Regions from separate parts of the Paenibacillus sp. 2TAB26 genome, predicted to be linked through region 1. Evidence: riboswitches for the same ligand, from Rfam matches in the RefSeq annotation. Region 1 holds a riboswitch; each other region holds the start of a gene.
The links. Region 1 has a riboswitch for thiamine pyrophosphate ahead of AB4Z50_RS17985 (ABC transporter ATP-binding protein). Riboswitches for the same ligand answer to the same signal wherever they lie in the genome.
Positions count from the first base shown of each region.

Region 1 (5,911 bases):
TAGAAATACATTTAATTCGCAGCATCCATTTGCTTATGTACGATAGTGATTTACTATAAATCTTCAAAGCCGACCGCTATAAAAATACCCGCACTAACGACTGTAATATGAACAATAGAAAATAAAACATGTACAGAAACTACATTCAAATCTTTTCTTGACAGCTGCGGGCTCGTTCTTAACTTATATATGGAAAAGCCAATTAGACCCGTTATGAATAATGATTGAGCCAACCATCTTGAAACAGTTAAAAATGCTGGAGTGTTATTAACGATGGGGTTTAAAAACCAACGAAATGGATCAAATAACATTGCCGCAAGAATCATTGCCCATGCCAACAAATGAATCGGCAAAGCAGTTAAAATATGGTTTCGAATAGCTGCTCTCCTCCTATTTTTCGATCAGATATTATAGAGACGTGACAATTTAGATCAATGTTGCTTTGCTAACGGACATCAGGTACTCTATTTGCTACATTTTCACCCTTTTTTGCAAACTAACGGACATAGAGGACCTTATTCAGCTTCAAAAGTTATATTTATCCTCCTTTTCACAGCCATAACGTATCCTATGTCCGTTAGCAAACCGATTGTACGTTAACCGCATAAATAGCGTCCTCTATGTCCGTTACTGATACTTCTAAATCGTGAACAACTCCTACTAGCAAAACTCATCCCATTGATTCTAAAAAAAACCGCAAAAGGCTGCCTTGTTGGCGAACTTTTTACGGCTTTAAGTGATCGTGCCTCGCTGGATAAAGTTGATTTATTTTTATTTTTGCTCCATAGCTTTAAACTGTTTAATTAAACTTTCGATATCAATTCCGTTTATAGTTAAACCAGAAATATCGCAGTTGTCCAATTTAGCATTCTTCAAATTGCAATCCGTAAACACGCTTTGATGTAAATTACAATTGGTTAATTGTACAGGTGTTCTGTTGAATTCAACATCAGGCTGATTTGGATTACCGAATCCAATGTTGCGAAAATGGGCTCCGCCCCACTGTGCACCGTCAATGACAAACTCACTCAAATTAGCATCGGAGATATGTAATCCCGTTAAATTCACATCATTCATATTCATACCGCTAAGATTACAACAGTTAAGCGTGACCTGCTCCGCCCGAACATTTTTGAAGCTGGAAGCTGTAACATCTGAATTAACGATTGTCAGGATCTCTTTTTCATTTTCTAATTTCATATTTTACCCTCCAAATTATCGTTTGAATTCTATTCTAGTTTAAAACAGCAGCTGATTTCTGTCCAAAATAATATTCACAATATCATGTATTGAAATAAATGACATATAGTAGATTTTATTATTGCACGGCCGATTCTTCAATCGAAAAAAGTATCCCTCGTTCCTCAGTGGCTTGCAAACTTGCCATAACACCATTCGGAAGTACAATCATAGGGTCCGTGTGGCCAAAATCCGCATCATATATAACCGGAAAATCATATCCTCTCGTTGCATTTTGCAGCAGCTCTTGCAACGAATCTTCTTCATTAAATCCTACATTTGAATGGAATCTTCCAATAATCAGACCGGAAATTTGATCAAAAATACCCATCTGGCGAAATTGTGTAACATATCTATCAATTGTACTTGGATGCTCACTCTCGTCGTCTTCTAGACACAAAATTTTGCCCTCGAAGCTTGGTAAATAAGGTGTACCTGCCAGCAGGAGAAGTGTACCCATATTCGCAGCTAGTATAGGTCCTCTCGCATGCCCTGGCTTTAAAATCTTCATGCCTGTATTAGGTACGGTCGCTCTTGGGCGTGAATCGTCAATGTCCCAGCTTAAATGTTCCTCTGTCCAATGATCGCTGGAGTTAATCATTCCTATTGGTGTATCTTTCATTAAAGTTCTTACAAAGGAATGGTATGTAAAATCAATGAGCCCGCCAAATTCTCCGAATTGCGGCATAATAGCGGGTCCCATAAATGTAATAAGATTTGTTTTTGCATGTATGCCTGCTAAAAGTGCAGTGATATCACTATACCCCATTATAATTTTTGGATGGCTGCTAATAAGCGAATAATCTAATTCTTCAAGCAGTTGATGTGAATTGTATCCCCCGATTGTAGCGATAATTGCTTTTACATCAGGGTCATGAATCATATGATGAAAATCATCCAAACGATTATTTAGGCTTCCAGCCGTGTGACCTGTTCTCTTCCTGCTATGCTGTCCTGTAATTACTTTAAATCCCATATTTTCTAAAGCATTTATTCCACGATTCAACCTGTTAGGGCAATAAAAAGCAACAGGCGAGGATGGTGAAACAATTCCAATGGTATCTCCGGGTTTTAGTTTATCGGGTTTCAATTGTGAGGATGTCAAGGAATAACCCTCCTAATCATTCTTTTTAAATGAATATATACAAATATTTGTAAGTTCTCAATCACTCTTACAATAAAAAAAAGCTGCCATTGCGGCAGCCAATCACTCGAACTCAATAATCATTCACAATAGGATTGTATGGTTCTCGTCCTATTTCAAGTTTTCACACCACTGCGATTAAATGGACTTCATCCGATTATTCCTTGGATTATGCTCTACTTCTGCAAGCCCCAGCTTCTCCATTAATGGTGGAAGATACATTCCGAATCTGCCGCGCAACCCTTTTTTCAATCCATACCAGCCGCCAATCGGGTTTTCAGACGAGCGTCCCCATGCTTCAACAGTACCCTCTTTAGCAGGCTTCTGCTCATCGGCGCTTCCAAGCTCAATCCAGTCACCATGTTGTTTGAGCATCGCGCTTAAGTCATCAATGCAGCGGAAATCATAATGCAAGACCGTCTTCCCAACTGTGCATACTAAAATTTCTTTACCGTCCTTTTCATCCTTATACATTTCATATTCAGATGTATGAGGGGGTGTTTTTAATTTCCATGGGTTTTCTTTAGTACCTTCTGCCAACGTCATATGTATTCGCTCCTTTTGTAATCCACTCTTATTATGTACTTTATCTTTCAGATATCCTTCAGAAGTTACTACATTCGATAAAAAAATTACTTTTCCTTTATGACGCAGTAGCACAGCAGCCGCTCGATGAGTTCAGTTTTACTTCTAACGGACATAGAAGCCCTTATTTGCAATATTAAAGGCTAAATTAGATTCTATCGGACATAGAGTCCGTTATTTGGCAGAAATCGCAGCCTTTTATAACGATTAGAGCCAAATAACGGCCTTCATGTCCGCAACCAATGCCAATAGAAGAGGAATAAAGCAAATAAGGCATCTGATGTCCGTTATTATCATAAACAACTTCCGCTTACGAAAGAATCTCCCACTTCGCCCATATTTCTTGGGGATTCAATTCGTAAATATCATTTTCTCTAAACATTAGTTGATGCATAATGAACTCTCTGCGAATGGTCGCGAAGTCGTCATGATAACCTTTGATAAATTCGTTAATTTCCTTCTCTGTATACTGTTTCCCTCTCGTCAAATGAGAAACCATATGCTGAAGCACGATCAATTTTTTCTTATGCTGAGCCGGCATATGCTTCAGCTTACCCTCAGCTGTAAAAAAGTTGCGGATGACTGAATCCTTCAGTTTCTTATTGCTGTCCTCCATGTCGTCCACTCCCTTCTCTGTGCCTGCATTCCGATAAATGAGCTCCGCCGCCGCATTAGCGTTGCTCTTAATAAAATAATGGTTCAACGAAAAATAAATCGTATTTTTCTCTCTGCGTTCATTAATTAAGCTGGCCTCTCTTAATTTGGTTGCATGATGCGTAATCGTAGCAGGCGTCACGCCTAATTTCTCTGCGAGCACCTGTCCGTTAAGCTCACCTTCAGCCAGCATAATCAACAATTTAATTCTCGTCGGATCGGATAATGCCTTATGATAGGCTACCACCTTATCTAATTGCACCGTTCGCCACCTCTTCCTCCACCAAACAAATTTAACTTTCGTCTAATTAGATGTTTATCTAATCAGATAATAATACGCCACCTATTATTTGTCAAACACAATAATCTCGAAAATACAAACTGTCAGCTTTGCGCATAAAAAAAGCTGACAGGTCTCTGCCTGCCAGCATGAAATAAACTCCTCTTACTCAACTCCCATGCATCGTTAATTTTCCGAATACAGGTTGTCATCATCCGCAATGCTCTGAATGTCCTCCGAGCTTATGCTGAAATAACCATAGCCCTCAGCCTGCTGTTTCTTTAACGCTTTTTCTTTAAAAAACTTGGGGCTGCCCTCGCCTGCATCCTCATCATAAACGAGCAAAATACCGTCCGTTTTCCGAAACAGCAGCTCGTCCCTAGCCGTAAACTGCCAAATGCCATTATACGGCTGGTTGCTGACCGAAGCGTAATAATCGACCCCTTTTAAAACCTGCTGATAAAACTCCTTTTTATCATCCTTCCATTTCTCTTCCGGATTGCTGTATGCCGAAATAATTGAAAGTCTCAAATGAGGATAAATTTCCTTCAGCGCAATAACGACCTCGCACGCCCACAAATCCACGCCATATTGACCCGGGGTAATCACCCACTCAAGCCCATCTTCTATAAGCGGAACCAGCTTGCCTGTCAGCGCTTTTTTTATATAAACAATGCCCTCATGCTTCTGGCTAAAAATATTAAGCTCATGCGCTCGGTAGCCCGTTACGAGTAAATTTTTCATTTGTCCAACGCCTTTTCGGATAATTATGGTTTACATCTATCCAGTGTATGCTATAGTAGATAAAATACAAATTGCATATAAATCTATTTATTTCACTAGGGGAGCCTAACGGCTGAGATGGAGCATCTGCTCCGGACCCTTGGAACCTGATCTGGATCATTCCAGCGGAGGGAAGTGGAGCAGCAAAGCATTCATTCATGCGCGCAAGCCTTGTGTGATCGTTAGACCCGCTCATTTCCCCTCGGAAATGGGTGGGTCTTTATTTGTTTACGGAGGGATGCGTATTACAGCTATAATCTCACTTCACCAAGTAAGCTACACCTACGACAAGCTTGCTGAAACATCTATACTGTCTAATCTTTCGCTTCAAGCCTACTCAGGTGAGTTTGTCTCTATCATCGGTGCTAGCGGCTCAGGCAAAAGCACGCTCTTTAAGCTCATGGCTGGATTGCTTCAGCCTAGCCTAGGCGAAATTAGGCTGCATGGCAAGCCTACCCCCAATCGTCTCGGCAAGATTGCTTATATGCCGCAAAAGGATCTTCTTCTGCCATGGAGAACAATACTCGGCAATTGTCTGCTTCCACTTGAGATGACACGCAGCAATCCCCATTATAACACGATCCAAATCTTGGAGCTGCTAGAGCGCTTCGGACTGGCAGGCTATGAACAAGCTTACCCTGACGAGTTGTCAGGCGGCATGCGACAGCGGGCAGCTTTTCTGCGCACACTAGTAACCGGACAAGAGCTGCTGCTGCTGGACGAACCGTTTGGCGCGCTTGACGCCATGACCAAACGCGGTATGCATAAGTGGCTGCTAGAGCTGTGGAGCGACCTTGGAAAAACAGTACTCTTTATCACACATGATCTTGAGGAAGCGATATTGCTGAGCGACCGCATTTATTTATTGCCAAGTGCAGCTAACGAGGCGCAAGGGATACAGGAAATAGTCGTTCCTTTGCCGAGACCAAGACACTATGAGCAAAATTACGAACCCGACTTCATCAAGCTGCGGCAAGATTTGGAGCGAAGACTGCATGCGCAAACCTCTAATTAACCAGTGGCTGAGCCATTACGGACTATTCATACTGCTGCTCATTAGCTTACTGCTCGTTTGGCAAGCGGTCGTACAGCTCGGATTGGTTCCACCCTACATACTGCCGTCACCTAGCTCAATAGCTCAGGCATTAATCGAAGATGGCCATCTGCTGCTTGGCAACCATCTGCTGGCTACGCTTAAAGAAGTGTCCCTCGGTTTTCTATTGTCG
Region 1 is NZ_JBFRGC010000015.1:15,006-20,916, reverse strand. Features, by position in the region: gene AB4Z50_RS18015 (hypothetical protein) at 54-353, opposite strand; gene AB4Z50_RS18010 (pentapeptide repeat-containing protein) at 772-1,200, opposite strand; gene AB4Z50_RS18005 (S66 family peptidase) at 1,319-2,329, opposite strand; gene AB4Z50_RS18000 (DUF6855 family protein) at 2,522-2,929, opposite strand; gene AB4Z50_RS17995 (metalloregulator ArsR/SmtB family transcription factor) at 3,279-3,884, opposite strand; gene AB4Z50_RS17990 (DUF1273 domain-containing protein) at 4,089-4,646, opposite strand; TPP riboswitch at 4,734-4,836, shown strand; gene AB4Z50_RS17985 (ABC transporter ATP-binding protein) at 4,861-5,700, shown strand; gene AB4Z50_RS17980 (ABC transporter permease) at 5,681-5,911, shown strand, end outside.

Region 2 (5,911 bases), on a different contig from region 1:
ATCTCAAAAAGTCGATTTTTGGTTTCTTGCGTTCGCAGTTTATTTTGAGTGCACTCACCTACATCATTTCGCTGATCGGTTTGCTCATACTTAATGTCAAATATCCGCTTGCTATCGCGCTGCTTATTATCATTGTTGATATTATGCCGATTCTTGGAACAGGTTCTGTACTTGTGCCATGGGGAAGTTATTTGCTGCTGACGGGCAATGTATTTGTAGGGGTAGGGCTAATTATTCTATTTCTAGTTATTACCGTATTCCGCCGCATCGTAGAGCCTAAAATTCTCGGTGATTCTGTAGGAATTGGCTCATTGTCAGCGCTTGTAAGTTTATATGTCGGCTTCAAGCTCGTCGGTGTTATCGGTGTATTCATCGGACCGCTTGTCGTGATCATCTATATGGCAGCTCGAAGAGCTGGGTTATTCCAAATGAAATTCAAGCTATAGCCTTGGAAAAGCCGTGCCAAAGCCGTTGCTAGATACGTATGATACTGCAAAAAAAGCAGATCATGCAGGAGGCATACGAATAAATGGCACCTATTAAAGTTGCAATTGTAACACCAGGCTCCTTCCCGATTCCATCATCAGGAAGCAGCTCTGTTGAGCGAGTGGTAGAGAAATTTGCCCCGCTGCTTAAGCCTTACGCGGAACCTCGTATATTTGGAAGACTGAGCAAGCGATTGCCTCGTCAAGGACAATTTAACGGTGTTGTTTGTGAACGGTTTGCAGCGGGCAATAAGCAGCGATATATTCAAGAGGTAGGACATGCGGTTCACCGTTTTTCTCCTCACGTCATCGACGTCGAGAATCGTCCCCAATTTGTGCTAACGATGAAGCGATTGAATCCAGGCAAACGAGTCTGGCTTTATTTGCATTCCTCCACCTTTATTTCACCCTCCTATATTTCTTCTGCAAACTTGCATAAGTGCTTGCAGGCCGCAGATAGAATCATCGTAAATAGCGAGTTTCTAAGACGAATTGTAGTGTCGAAAGCGCCAGAGGTCGCTTCGAAGCTGCGAGTCATTTATCCTGGGGTAGATACGGCCAGGTTTCCTTCACAATATTCCTCCGAAGGAGCCGCTAAACGGGAGAGTTTAAGGCAAAAGAGAGGATTGAATGGTAAAAAAGTGGTGCTTTTTATGGGGAGGCTTATTCCGCTTAAGGGCGTTCATCATCTTCTCAATATCGTGCCGCAGCTTGCTAAAAGCCACCCGGAGCTCGTTGTTATCATCGTAGGGAGCCCATTTTATGGCTCGCATCGCAAAACGGCTTATGCGCGCAAGCTTGAACAGCTTGGACGCAAATGTCCGGGTCATGTTCGTTTTGTGCCCTACGTGCCGCATTCGGAAGTGCCCAGCTGGATGCTCGTTGCCGATGTAGCGGTCGTGCCATCTGGACAGAGGGAGGCATTTGGGCTCGTTAATGTTGAGGCGATGTCCTGCGGCGTTCCGGTAGTCGCAACACGTGCTGGCGGAATGAAAGAAATTATCCGTAATGGCGAAACGGGCTATTTGGTCAATCAGCTTCATATCGAGCGAGAGCTGCGAGAAAAGCTGCATCTGCTGCTTCGCGATAAACAGCTCAGGCAGAAGCTGGGGCGCCGCAGCCGCGAGCGTGTGGAGCAGACATTTACATGGCGTCACACCGCAGATCGATGGGTAAGGCTGCTGAAGGAAAGCGGACTGTAGCAGGCTGTATTTTTCCGCGGTTTGGAAAATAGAGGGTTGACACCTTTCTTTACTAAACGGTATAGTCAAACAAGGAAATCCACTAGGGGCGCCGTAATGGCTGAGATAAAGCGAATCGCTTTGGTCCCTTTGAACCTGATCTGGGTTATGCCAGCGTAGGAAAGTGGGATTGTGCGTTTATGCTTTGCGCGTGAAAGCTCTGCCGGAATCTGCTGAAGCCTCAGCTTATGCGGCATGACTTTATCTGCTTAAGGGGAACCCTTGCAAGATAACACTCGCATGACGACACTCTTCGACCGCTCCTTTGCTGGAGCGGTTTTTTTGTTTGGCGCCAGTGAATCGATAAAGCTTTGTGGCCGCCATGCACGCTCCAGCAATTGCAGCTCTTGTAGCAGCCTAGCTACTTGTATAGCAGCGGTGTTTTAAACTTTCTCATATGCTTGCGTATGCCTCCAGGAGGAATTCTATTATTCCATTAGGAGGTTTTTGTTATGTCTATTTTTTCTACTCCGCTTCCGGGCAGCCGCAAGGTGTACGTCGAGGGCTCAAAGGGAAACATCCGTGTTCCGATGAGAGAAATTGCACTTGAAGCTAGTACTGGCAGAAATGGTGAAGAGCTGCCGAATGAACCTGTAAAAGTTTATGATGCAAGCGGTCCTTATACCGATGAAACGTATGAGGCAGATGTTCGGCGCGGTTTGCCCGGTATTCGCAGCGAATGGATCTTGCAGCGTGGTGATGTAGAGCCCTATGAGGGCAGGGAAATCAAACCGGAGGATAATGGATTTATTTCGGCTAAAAAAGCAGAGCAGCGAGGCGCGGAACGATTCCCGGGGTTAACGAGGAAACCGCTTCGTGCCAAAACAGGGCAAAATGTTACGCAGCTTCATTACGCCCGCAAAGGGATCATTACTTCTGAGATGGAATACATCGCTATTCGCYAAGGGATGAGTGCAGAATTTGTACGCAGCGAGATTGCAGCCGGTCGTGCCATTATTCCGACTAACATCAACCATCCTGAAAGTGAGCCGATGATTATTGGGCGGCAGTTTCACGTTAAAATCAATGCTAATATCGGCAACTCTGCTGTAGCTTCTTCGATTGAAGAGGAAGTGGAGAAGATGACTTGGGCGACGCGCTGGGGAGCCGATACGATTATGGATTTGTCCACGGGGAAAAACATCCATACGACGCGGGAGTGGATCGTGCGAAATTCACCAGTTCCGGTTGGCACAGTACCCATTTATCAGGCGCTGGAGAAAGTGAACGGCAAAGCAGAAGACCTTTGCTGGGAAGTATTCCGCGATACGCTTATTGAACAAGCCGAGCAGGGCATCGACTATTTTACGATTCATGCAGGTGTACTGCTGCGCTACATACCACTTACGGCAAAGCGCGTTACGGGTATTGTCTCACGAGGCGGATCAATTATGGCAGCTTGGTGCCTGGCACACCATAAGGAGAATTTCCTATATACGCATTTTGAAGACATTTGTGAAATTATGAAAGCATACGACGTATCATTCTCGCTTGGTGACGGCCTGAGACCCGGTTCTATAGCAGATGCCAATGACGCTGCTCAGTTTGCTGAGCTGGATACATTGGGTGAGCTAACGAAGATCGCATGGAAACATGATGTACAAGTGATGATTGAAGGCCCTGGCCATGTGCCTATGCATTTGATCAAAGAAAATATGGATCGTCAGCTAGAGGTGTGCGATGAAGCGCCTTTCTATACATTAGGACCGCTAACGACCGATATCGCGCCAGGCTATGATCATATTACTTCGGCAATTGGTGCTGCAATGATTGGATGGTTCGGCACGGCAATGCTTTGTTATGTAACACCGAAGGAGCACCTTGGCCTTCCGAATAAGGAGGATGTGAAGGAAGGCGTTATTACGTACAAAATCGCAGCGCATGCGGCTGACTTGGCGAAAGGGCACCGTGGAGCGAAGCTGCGTGATGATGCATTGTCCAAAGCGCGATTCGAGTTTCGTTGGCGGGATCAATTCCATCTATCGCTTGATCCAGAGCGTGCGATGGCTTACCACGATGAGACGCTTCCAGCTGATGCTGCGAAATCCGCTCATTTCTGCTCCATGTGCGGGCCGAAGTTTTGCAGCATGCGAATCACCCAAGATATAAGAGAGTATGCCGCGCAAAACGATATGGAAACAACGGAAGCCATTGAAGCGGGAATGAAGGAAAAATCAGATGCATTCAAGGCGGCAGGGAGCAAGATTTATGGTTGATTCTGTTCTTGATGCTTTTGCAGATCGTTATTCGAGGCAAACGAGATTTGCTTTCATTGGAGAGGCAGGCCAGCGGAAGCTGGCCGATGCCTCGGTGCTTATCGTCGGTGTTGGCGCATTAGGCGCTTCGCTTGCGCAGCATATGGTAAGAGCTGGTGTCGGGGAAGTTAGGCTGGTAGACAGGGATTTTGTTGAGCCAAGCAACTTGCAGCGCCAAATGCTTTTTGACGAGGCGGACGCTCTGGCAGTGATGCCCAAAGCAGTGGCCGCTGCCAATCGGCTTCGCCAAATTAACAGCAGTGTAAACATTATGGCGACAGTAGCGGATGTGAATGCACAGAACATTGGATTTCTCGCCGGAGGAGTTCATCTCGTCCTTGATGGGACGGATAATGCAGCGACAAGGCTGCTGGTCAGCGACCAATGCTTTAGACAGCGAATCCCATTTGTTTATGGCGGGGTGGCTGGGGCGCAGGGCATGCAGGCAACATTAATTCCTGGAGAGACTTCTTGCTTGCGCTGCTTAATCGGAGCAGATGATATGGAGCAGGAGGCCGATACTTGCGATACGGTGGGCGTACTCGCTCCAGCGGTTGAATGGATTGCATCTATGCAAGCAGCTGAGGCGATAAAATGGCTCACTGGCAATAATTCGGCGCTGCGTAAAACGTGGTTGAGCATTGATCTATGGTCATTCCGAATGCGGGAATCGGAGCTTCCGGCATTCAGTACCGAGTGCCCATTCTGTGCTCAAACGCCTGATGTAGCAACTGACGGCATGCTTTGTTTTGAAGCTGATAGAGTGGAAGATACTCAAATAAGCTCTACCGTATTATGCGGTAGGGATACGGTGCAGGTGACGTTAGGCAAGCCGGTTGATTTAAAAGAGGTAGAGCAAACTTTGCGAGCGCTTGGCTGCACGCTCACCGTGAATCGGTATTTAGTGAAAGCGATGATCTCTAGCGGAGAGCAGCTGATTCTCTTCCCAGATGGAAGGGTGCTTGTGCAAGGCACAGCGGATGCGGAGAATGCAATTAATCTCGTTAAAACGTTCTTATGAAATGGAAATAAATGATTTTTTTGATGAAAGGTTGTGTTTGAGAATGAGTAGACAAGGCTGGCGGAACTTCAAGCTCTACGCCATTACAGCGAAATCTAATCACCCTGGCAGATCAGTCGTTGAAGTGATGGAGCAGGCGCTGATTGGCGGAGCTCAAATGGTTCAGCTTCGCAACAAAACGGGGACGAGGGAAGAGGTGCTTGAAGAGGCCAAAGCCCTTCGAATACTAACGCGAAAATATAAAGTGCCTCTTATCATTAATGATTATCCTGATCTTGTTCTTGAGACGGATGCTGACGGTGTTCATTTAGGTCAGGATGATATGCCAATTGCCAAAGCAAGAGAATGGCTTGGTACTGACCGCATAATTGGCATATCCACGCATAACCTGCAGCAAGCACTAGCTGCTGAACAGGAGGGAGCCGATTATATCGGCGTTGGGCCAGTGTATCCTACCGAAACAAAGCCGGGCCGTACGGCTGTTACTACGAGTTATGTCAGGGAAGCAGCGCATCATATATCGATACCGTTCGTGGCTATTGGAGGTATCACACTTGAAAATGTTGATGTCGTACTAGCGTCGGGAGCGACACGAATATGCGCAGTTTCAGCCATTGTTGGCCATAATGACCCGGCTAGTGTTTGTCAGGCTTTCTTAAAGAAAATCGATGCCCACCGTTCTGAATATGTTCCTCCCTTTAAGATAGTGAAGATTAATGGCCGCGAGGAGCAGACCAGCGCTAAAACAGTGGAGGAACTGGTCGTCCAGCTGGGACAACAACATAAAAAGCTCGTTATTGAGCTTAACGGTATGATCGTACAACGTGCAAGGTGGGCTGAAACTGAATTACTTGGCGGAAGCTCTATAGAACTTGTACATTTTGTTGGAGGGGGCTGAACATTTTGGGA
Region 2 is NZ_JBFRGC010000037.1:9,772-15,682, reverse strand. Features, by position in the region: gene ytvI (sporulation integral membrane protein YtvI) at 1-446, shown strand, start outside; gene AB4Z50_RS31000 (glycosyltransferase family 4 protein) at 530-1,687, shown strand; TPP riboswitch at 1,762-1,866, shown strand; gene AB4Z50_RS30995 (hypothetical protein) at 1,928-2,050, opposite strand; gene thiC (phosphomethylpyrimidine synthase ThiC) at 2,179-3,942, shown strand; gene AB4Z50_RS30985 (ThiF family adenylyltransferase) at 3,935-5,002, shown strand; gene thiE (thiamine phosphate synthase) at 5,004-5,900, shown strand; gene AB4Z50_RS30975 (thiazole synthase) at 5,906-5,911, shown strand, end outside.
Region 2: linked by a shared signal. The riboswitch ahead of thiC (phosphomethylpyrimidine synthase ThiC) and the one ahead of AB4Z50_RS17985 (ABC transporter ATP-binding protein) in region 1 are both predicted to bind thiamine pyrophosphate.

Region 3 (5,911 bases), on a different contig from region 1:
TTAACGACCGCTTCTCCGTGCCAATATGCATTCGTCTGTCCACTGCCCACCTTGATACCGCCTAAGTTGTACCACGGGTGAATAACACCGCCGGTTTCGAGTACATTTTGCGCTAAACGTACGGATGGAAACATCGTTGATCCTTCTCGCCTTATTCTTATAACCGTCGGAGCTAATTGTTCAATAAATTGTTGTTTCGTCAGCTGTGCCATCGTCTGTCTCCTTTCTACTGTCCACTTTGGCTTGCCATCTATTGCCTTGTCCTTATCTTTGTATGCTGTGAAAGCGCAAGTGGCAATGGACAAAGTGGTATGAAAGGTCGACTCTACCACTATGTTTTTTTGCATTTTAAATATAAAAGGGCCGCATCCTCAGATTGTTCATTCTGATGGAGCGGCCTTTTCTGTATGAATGGAATACTATAGGAGTCCATAAAAGCGGCGCGTATTGGCTAGCATTATTTCCACAACCTGCACAGCTGGCAGCTGCTTTATATTCGCAATATGCTTTGCTGCATCTGCAGCCATTGCAGGCCGCGTCTGCTGACCCGCATAGATTTCCTCGAACGGCCATGGCCCATCCGTTTCCACCATCAGCAGCTCAATGGGATACTCCCTTACAAGCTGCTGTATTTCTGCCTCGTAAGCGACGTCTGGCGTTATCGACACCAAGTAGCCGCTTGCCGCCATTCGGCGGATAACCTCAGCATCACCCTTGAACCAATGAAAATGCGCTCTGCGAACACCATGCCGCTCCAATATGTCGCAAGCTTTGCCGGCGTCCTCATATACTGCATGCAATACAATCGGACGATCAAGTTCGTTGGCCAGCGCAGCAAACCGATCCAGCAGCTGCAGGTATGGATTCTCATCAAAAACGATATTTCCCCCAGCTTGCTGCGCTTCTGTTCGCGTATAATACGGCAGCCCTACTTCGCCAATTGCAAACCGTTCCCCTGCTTCATGACGCAAACGAATCCAATCGAATAGCTCATCAAGCTCCTTATCGGCTGGTATGGGCTGTTCTGGGTGGAAACCATAAGCAGGGTGCACACGCCCTGCGTAACGCAGGGCAATGTCACGGTTCACAATAGACGATTCCAAATGCATAGATACGGCAATCACAGCTGCTACACCTTCTGCGAACGCACGCTCTAGAAGCTCATCACGCTGCTCTGCTTCATACAAATCAATATGAATATGCGCGTCTATGCATGTGCCTTCCTGCTGAGGAGATTCCGAGTACAATTGCCCTTCGCGCGGATCATTGCTTGTTTGTATCGCCATCTATACGTTTCCTTCCTTCGCACCCGTCTTAAGCAGATCATAAATGCGCTGCTTCATCGCATAAAACCGTGGGTCTGTCCATAAAGACTCATGACGCGGACGCTCGAATGGCACTTGAAATTCCTCCAGCACCACTGCCGGCGATGGTGACAGCACAATAATCCGATCCGATAGAAACAAAGCCTCTTCAATACTATGGGTAACGAGCAGCACCGATCTTCGATTCAGCTCCCAGATCGACATAAGCCACTGCTGCATTTGCTGCCGCGTCAAGGCGTCCAGTGCGCCAAACGGTTCATCCAGCAGCATGAGATTCTGCGGAGCAAGCAGTGCCCGGAGGAAAGAAACCCGCTGCTGCATTCCTCCAGAGAGCACATGCGGATAAGAATCCGCATATTCCTGCAGCCCGATTCGCTCGAGCCATTCCTTTGTCCTCGCCTTCGCGAGTTTTTTATCAACGCCAGAGATCGTAAGAGACAACTCTATATTGCCGGCAACGGTTTGCCATGGAAGCAGCGACGATTGCTGCGGCATATAGGAAATATGTCCGCGTTCGCCCGTCGTTTGCTTGCCATCGATCCAAATTTCGCCTTCCGTAGGACGTTCCAAACCGCCGATAATTTGAAACAAGGTTGTTTTACCGCTGCCGGACGGCCCTACAATCGATACGAACTCCCCATCTGCTATTGAAATGGATAACCCGCCAAGCACTTCTTTGCTCATCTGTCCTTTGCCAAACTTCATTCGAATATTTTGCGTTTGAAGCGTCACTGAATGATGCTCAGCACGATTGACCACTGTCAGCTCACCTCTTTCTCAGGGCGCCAACGTATGACAAGACGCTCCGCTAACGTTACTAAACCAAATAAAGTCAAGCTCAGCGCAACGATGATGGCAACTGCCGCAAATACACGATCTGGCATAAAACCTTTGGACGAAATAAGCATAAATGAGCCAAGACCCTTGTTTGTACCAAGCCATTCGGCAACAACCGCACTTAACACACTATATGAAGCCGCAATCTTCAAGCCGGAAAATAAATGAACAATCGCATGAGGAAGCTCTAGTTTCCAAAACAGCTGCCATTTGCGAATACCGATCATTTGCAAATAGTTGCGAAGCTGTGCATCGGTATTCATAAGCCCGCTCAGCATGGCAACCGTGATGGGGAAAAAACATACCATGATGACCAGCAGCGCCTTTGGCAGCATGCCATAGCCTAGCAGCATCGTCAAAATTGGAGCAATCGCTATGATGGGTACGTTTTGCGACAGCACGAGCAGTGGATATACCGCCGATCGAACGCCAGGAATTAAATGCAGCAAAGCGGCGAGCATTAAGCCCACCGCCGATCCTCCTAAAAAGCCGATAAGTGTCAGCTGCACTGTTGCTCCCGTATGCATCATTAACCTCGGCCAAATCGCGATAGCTCCCTTCACGATCGATATCGGAGAAGGAATGAGCCATTGTTGAAATAATCCAAGTGATGCAGCTGCCTGCCAACAGGCAATCAGCACGATCAGCAGCGCTGCCGGCTGCCATATTTTCGACCAAATCGATTTCTTATTGCCCATCTGGATATTTCTCCAGCAGCCTGCCCATGGAAGCGCCGTTTGCCGGATTGTAGTAAATTTTAATTTGTGAAATAACGGACGGGCAGCCCATCTCCGCCATCGCCTCGCTCATCGACTGTACGACGCTGAGCAGATGGCTCAGCTCACCCTCCATCGTCGTTTCAAGCGGTGCTACACGGTAAGGAACACCGGCCGCTTTAATAATATCAATGGCACGATCTACGTAGGGAATTACGCTCTCGCCGCCTGGTGTTGTCGGTAAAATTTGAATACTTACTAATGCGTTTGCCATTTGATTTCCTTCTTTCTCATCGTTGTAAGTGAGAACGGGCTTTCCCGCCCTCCGTATGTTCGAATAGCTTATTGTGGTAAAAATTCGTTCGTAAATGCCTTCTCCGCTTCAAGCTCCTTCTCCAGCAGCTTGTGCTCAAACATCCATGCTGCATAGTTTTCCCATACGCTTAGCTTCTGTTCGCCCCAGCGCGGTGCGTCATCCTGATATTTCGAGCTTAACCATTTTTGGCTGGCGCGCACAAGCTCCGCATTCAAATCCGGCTCTGCTTTTATTAAAATTTCTGCTGCATCCTCCGCATTGCTGATCGCGTATTGGTAGCCTTTGGATACGGCAGCAGTAAACGCTTTGACTGTTTCCGGCTTATTCTTAATCAAATCTTCGTTCGTCACGATTACCGGCGTATAATAATCCAGTTTGTCGCTGTAGTCTGTTAAATAAACCATATTGATCTTCTCGCCGCGCAGCTCTGCTTCCACGCCAGTCCATGCGTAGTAAATCCATGCAAAATCAATATCGCGTTTCACTGCCGTAAAGAAGTCGCCGTCGCCGATGCTTATCATATTTACTTTACTTACATCTGCGCCCTTCTCCTGCATAAGCGATTGAATGACCGCCTCCTCAACAGGAGCGCCCCAGCCGCCATACGTTTTGCCTTCAAATTTCTCAGGTGAATCGATTCCCTTTGCAAGCGGTGAAGCAAAACCTGAGGTATTGTGCTGAATGACAGCGGCGATCGATACGAGCGGCACGCCGGCAATTCTCGCCATCGTGACAGACTCCTGATAACTTACACCAAACTGCACATTGCCCGAAGCGACCATTTGATCGGCACCGCTTTGTCCTGGTTGAATAATTTCAACATCCAGACCTTGCTCCTTAAAAAAACCTTTATCTCTAGCTACATAAAGTCCGGTATGATTCGTATTTGGTGTCCAGTCGAGTACAACCTGCACCTTCTCTAGCGGCTTGTCCGCTGTTCCCTCTTGCTCTTTCGGCTGTTCGCCCTTGTTCCCAGCGCCACCGCCGCAGCCTGCCAGCGCCAATACGAACACTAGCATCGCGGCCACGATTTTCCACGACAAATGCCCTGTTTTTTTCTGATTCATGATGTTGTTCCCCTCTCCATGCTTCGATTCTTATAGGCGACGACTCCTCGTAGTATCCGGTTCCATGGCTGCATCATTCTAATCGCAACAAAAAAAAGCGTCCCCCTAATCCGGAGGACGCCATATCATTGGCTGTGCAGCTGTTTATACAGCAAATGCTTGATCAATTTGATCTCGCCTGCTTACTAAACAGAGCTTCTGTCCCTACGCTGGCATTATCCAGATCAGGTTTAACGGGTCGGAATTGTATAGAAAATCCCCTCTCAGCCGGCCTAACCAGCTCCCCGGAACATATTCGGTTTCGTCAATACCATTCATTGTATAGCAAAACCCGCATTTAATGCTAGTTTTTTTTGAAAATGATTATCATCAAGCCACGATACTCATCCTCTTACTATATACGGCAGCCAGAACGTGCAGCTCCTGCACCAGCTGTCATTGCCCTAAATCAATATGCTCATCCAGCCATTCAACCTTTGCTTCTTCAGCGGCCTTCGAACTTTCTAAGTCTGCCTTTCCTTTGGTCTCTGCTGCTGGAGCAAGGCGTCCATATACGAGCAAATAAGCGGCTGTCAGCTCTTTTGACATCTCTTCAGACGTTAGCTGCTCTAACAGATGGATGTATTCTAGCTGCTCCTGCGGTTTATTATCCGCACGTGTAATCTTCACATAGGTAAAACCGGCCTGCAAATAAAGCTGGCTAACTTGTTGTGCTGAGTACTGTGATGCCGCTTGATGCTGTGCTTGTGCATTAACAGGATCTAAATATTGCCGAATATTGTTGAAATAATAGCGATTGGCAAAGCACCCGACTAGCCAGCCGCCAGGTTTTAGAAGACGAACTAGATTTTTCATGGCTTGCGGTGTCCCGTATGCATGAGCATCTCCGATTACGATGCCGTCAAGACCTTCAGCAGGCAGCCTCCAATCCTTCGGATCATTCGAGCGGAATACAGTAATTCCCGAAGCTTCTGCTACTCTAGCCGCCAGCTCGTTACGCTCAACTCCGTACCATATTGCGGATGGGAATTGCTTTTTCATATGCAATATCGTAGCTCCGCACCCGCAGCCTATTTCCATAATCGAGCAATTCTCGCGTCTGTACTCATGCGATTCCCGCTCAATTACGGTGCTAAAATCCATTCTAATATACGTTGCATCACCAGGGTCAAAGCCCCATTTGGACATAAAAACAATGGCATTTTTTCTGAAGTTTTGTACATATTGTTCTGGCTCTGAGCTAAAGGAGATGCTCCCGTAATGATGAATAAACGTATCGCCGCACAGCATCAGCTTATATCCCGCCAGCCGGAGCCGCAGGCTATAATCATCATCTTCAAAGTTGCCGATACCGAAGATCTCGTCGAGCGATCCCGTTTTCTCCCATGCTTCTCTCCGCAGCAAAAGGCAGTAGCCGACCAGCTTCACGCGCTCCTCCCATTTTGTTCTGTCAGGGTTGGCATGCAGTGCCGAAGCAAACAGCTCCATTTCATCTATCGTCGTATAGGTGACCGGGATCGTCGTCCAGTAGGAAGCCGAATTCGTAACGGGGCTGACCGCCCCGATTCGTTCATCACTAAATAAGCAGCGCTTGAGACCGTCAAGCCAGCTTGGCGTTACGATTGTATCGTTATTTAGCAGCATCAGAAG
Region 3 is NZ_JBFRGC010000017.1:149,514-155,424, forward strand. Features, by position in the region: gene AB4Z50_RS20370 (glucosaminidase domain-containing protein) at 1-347, opposite strand, end outside; gene AB4Z50_RS20375 (TatD family hydrolase) at 420-1,286, opposite strand; gene AB4Z50_RS20380 (ABC transporter ATP-binding protein) at 1,287-2,084, opposite strand; gene AB4Z50_RS20385 (ABC transporter permease) at 2,087-2,860, opposite strand; gene AB4Z50_RS20390 (thiamine-binding protein) at 2,850-3,152, opposite strand; gene AB4Z50_RS20395 (ABC transporter substrate-binding protein) at 3,221-4,261, opposite strand; TPP riboswitch at 4,446-4,558, opposite strand; gene AB4Z50_RS20400 (glycosyltransferase) at 4,697-5,911, opposite strand, start outside.
Region 3: linked by a shared signal. The riboswitch ahead of AB4Z50_RS20395 (ABC transporter substrate-binding protein) and the one ahead of AB4Z50_RS17985 (ABC transporter ATP-binding protein) in region 1 are both predicted to bind thiamine pyrophosphate.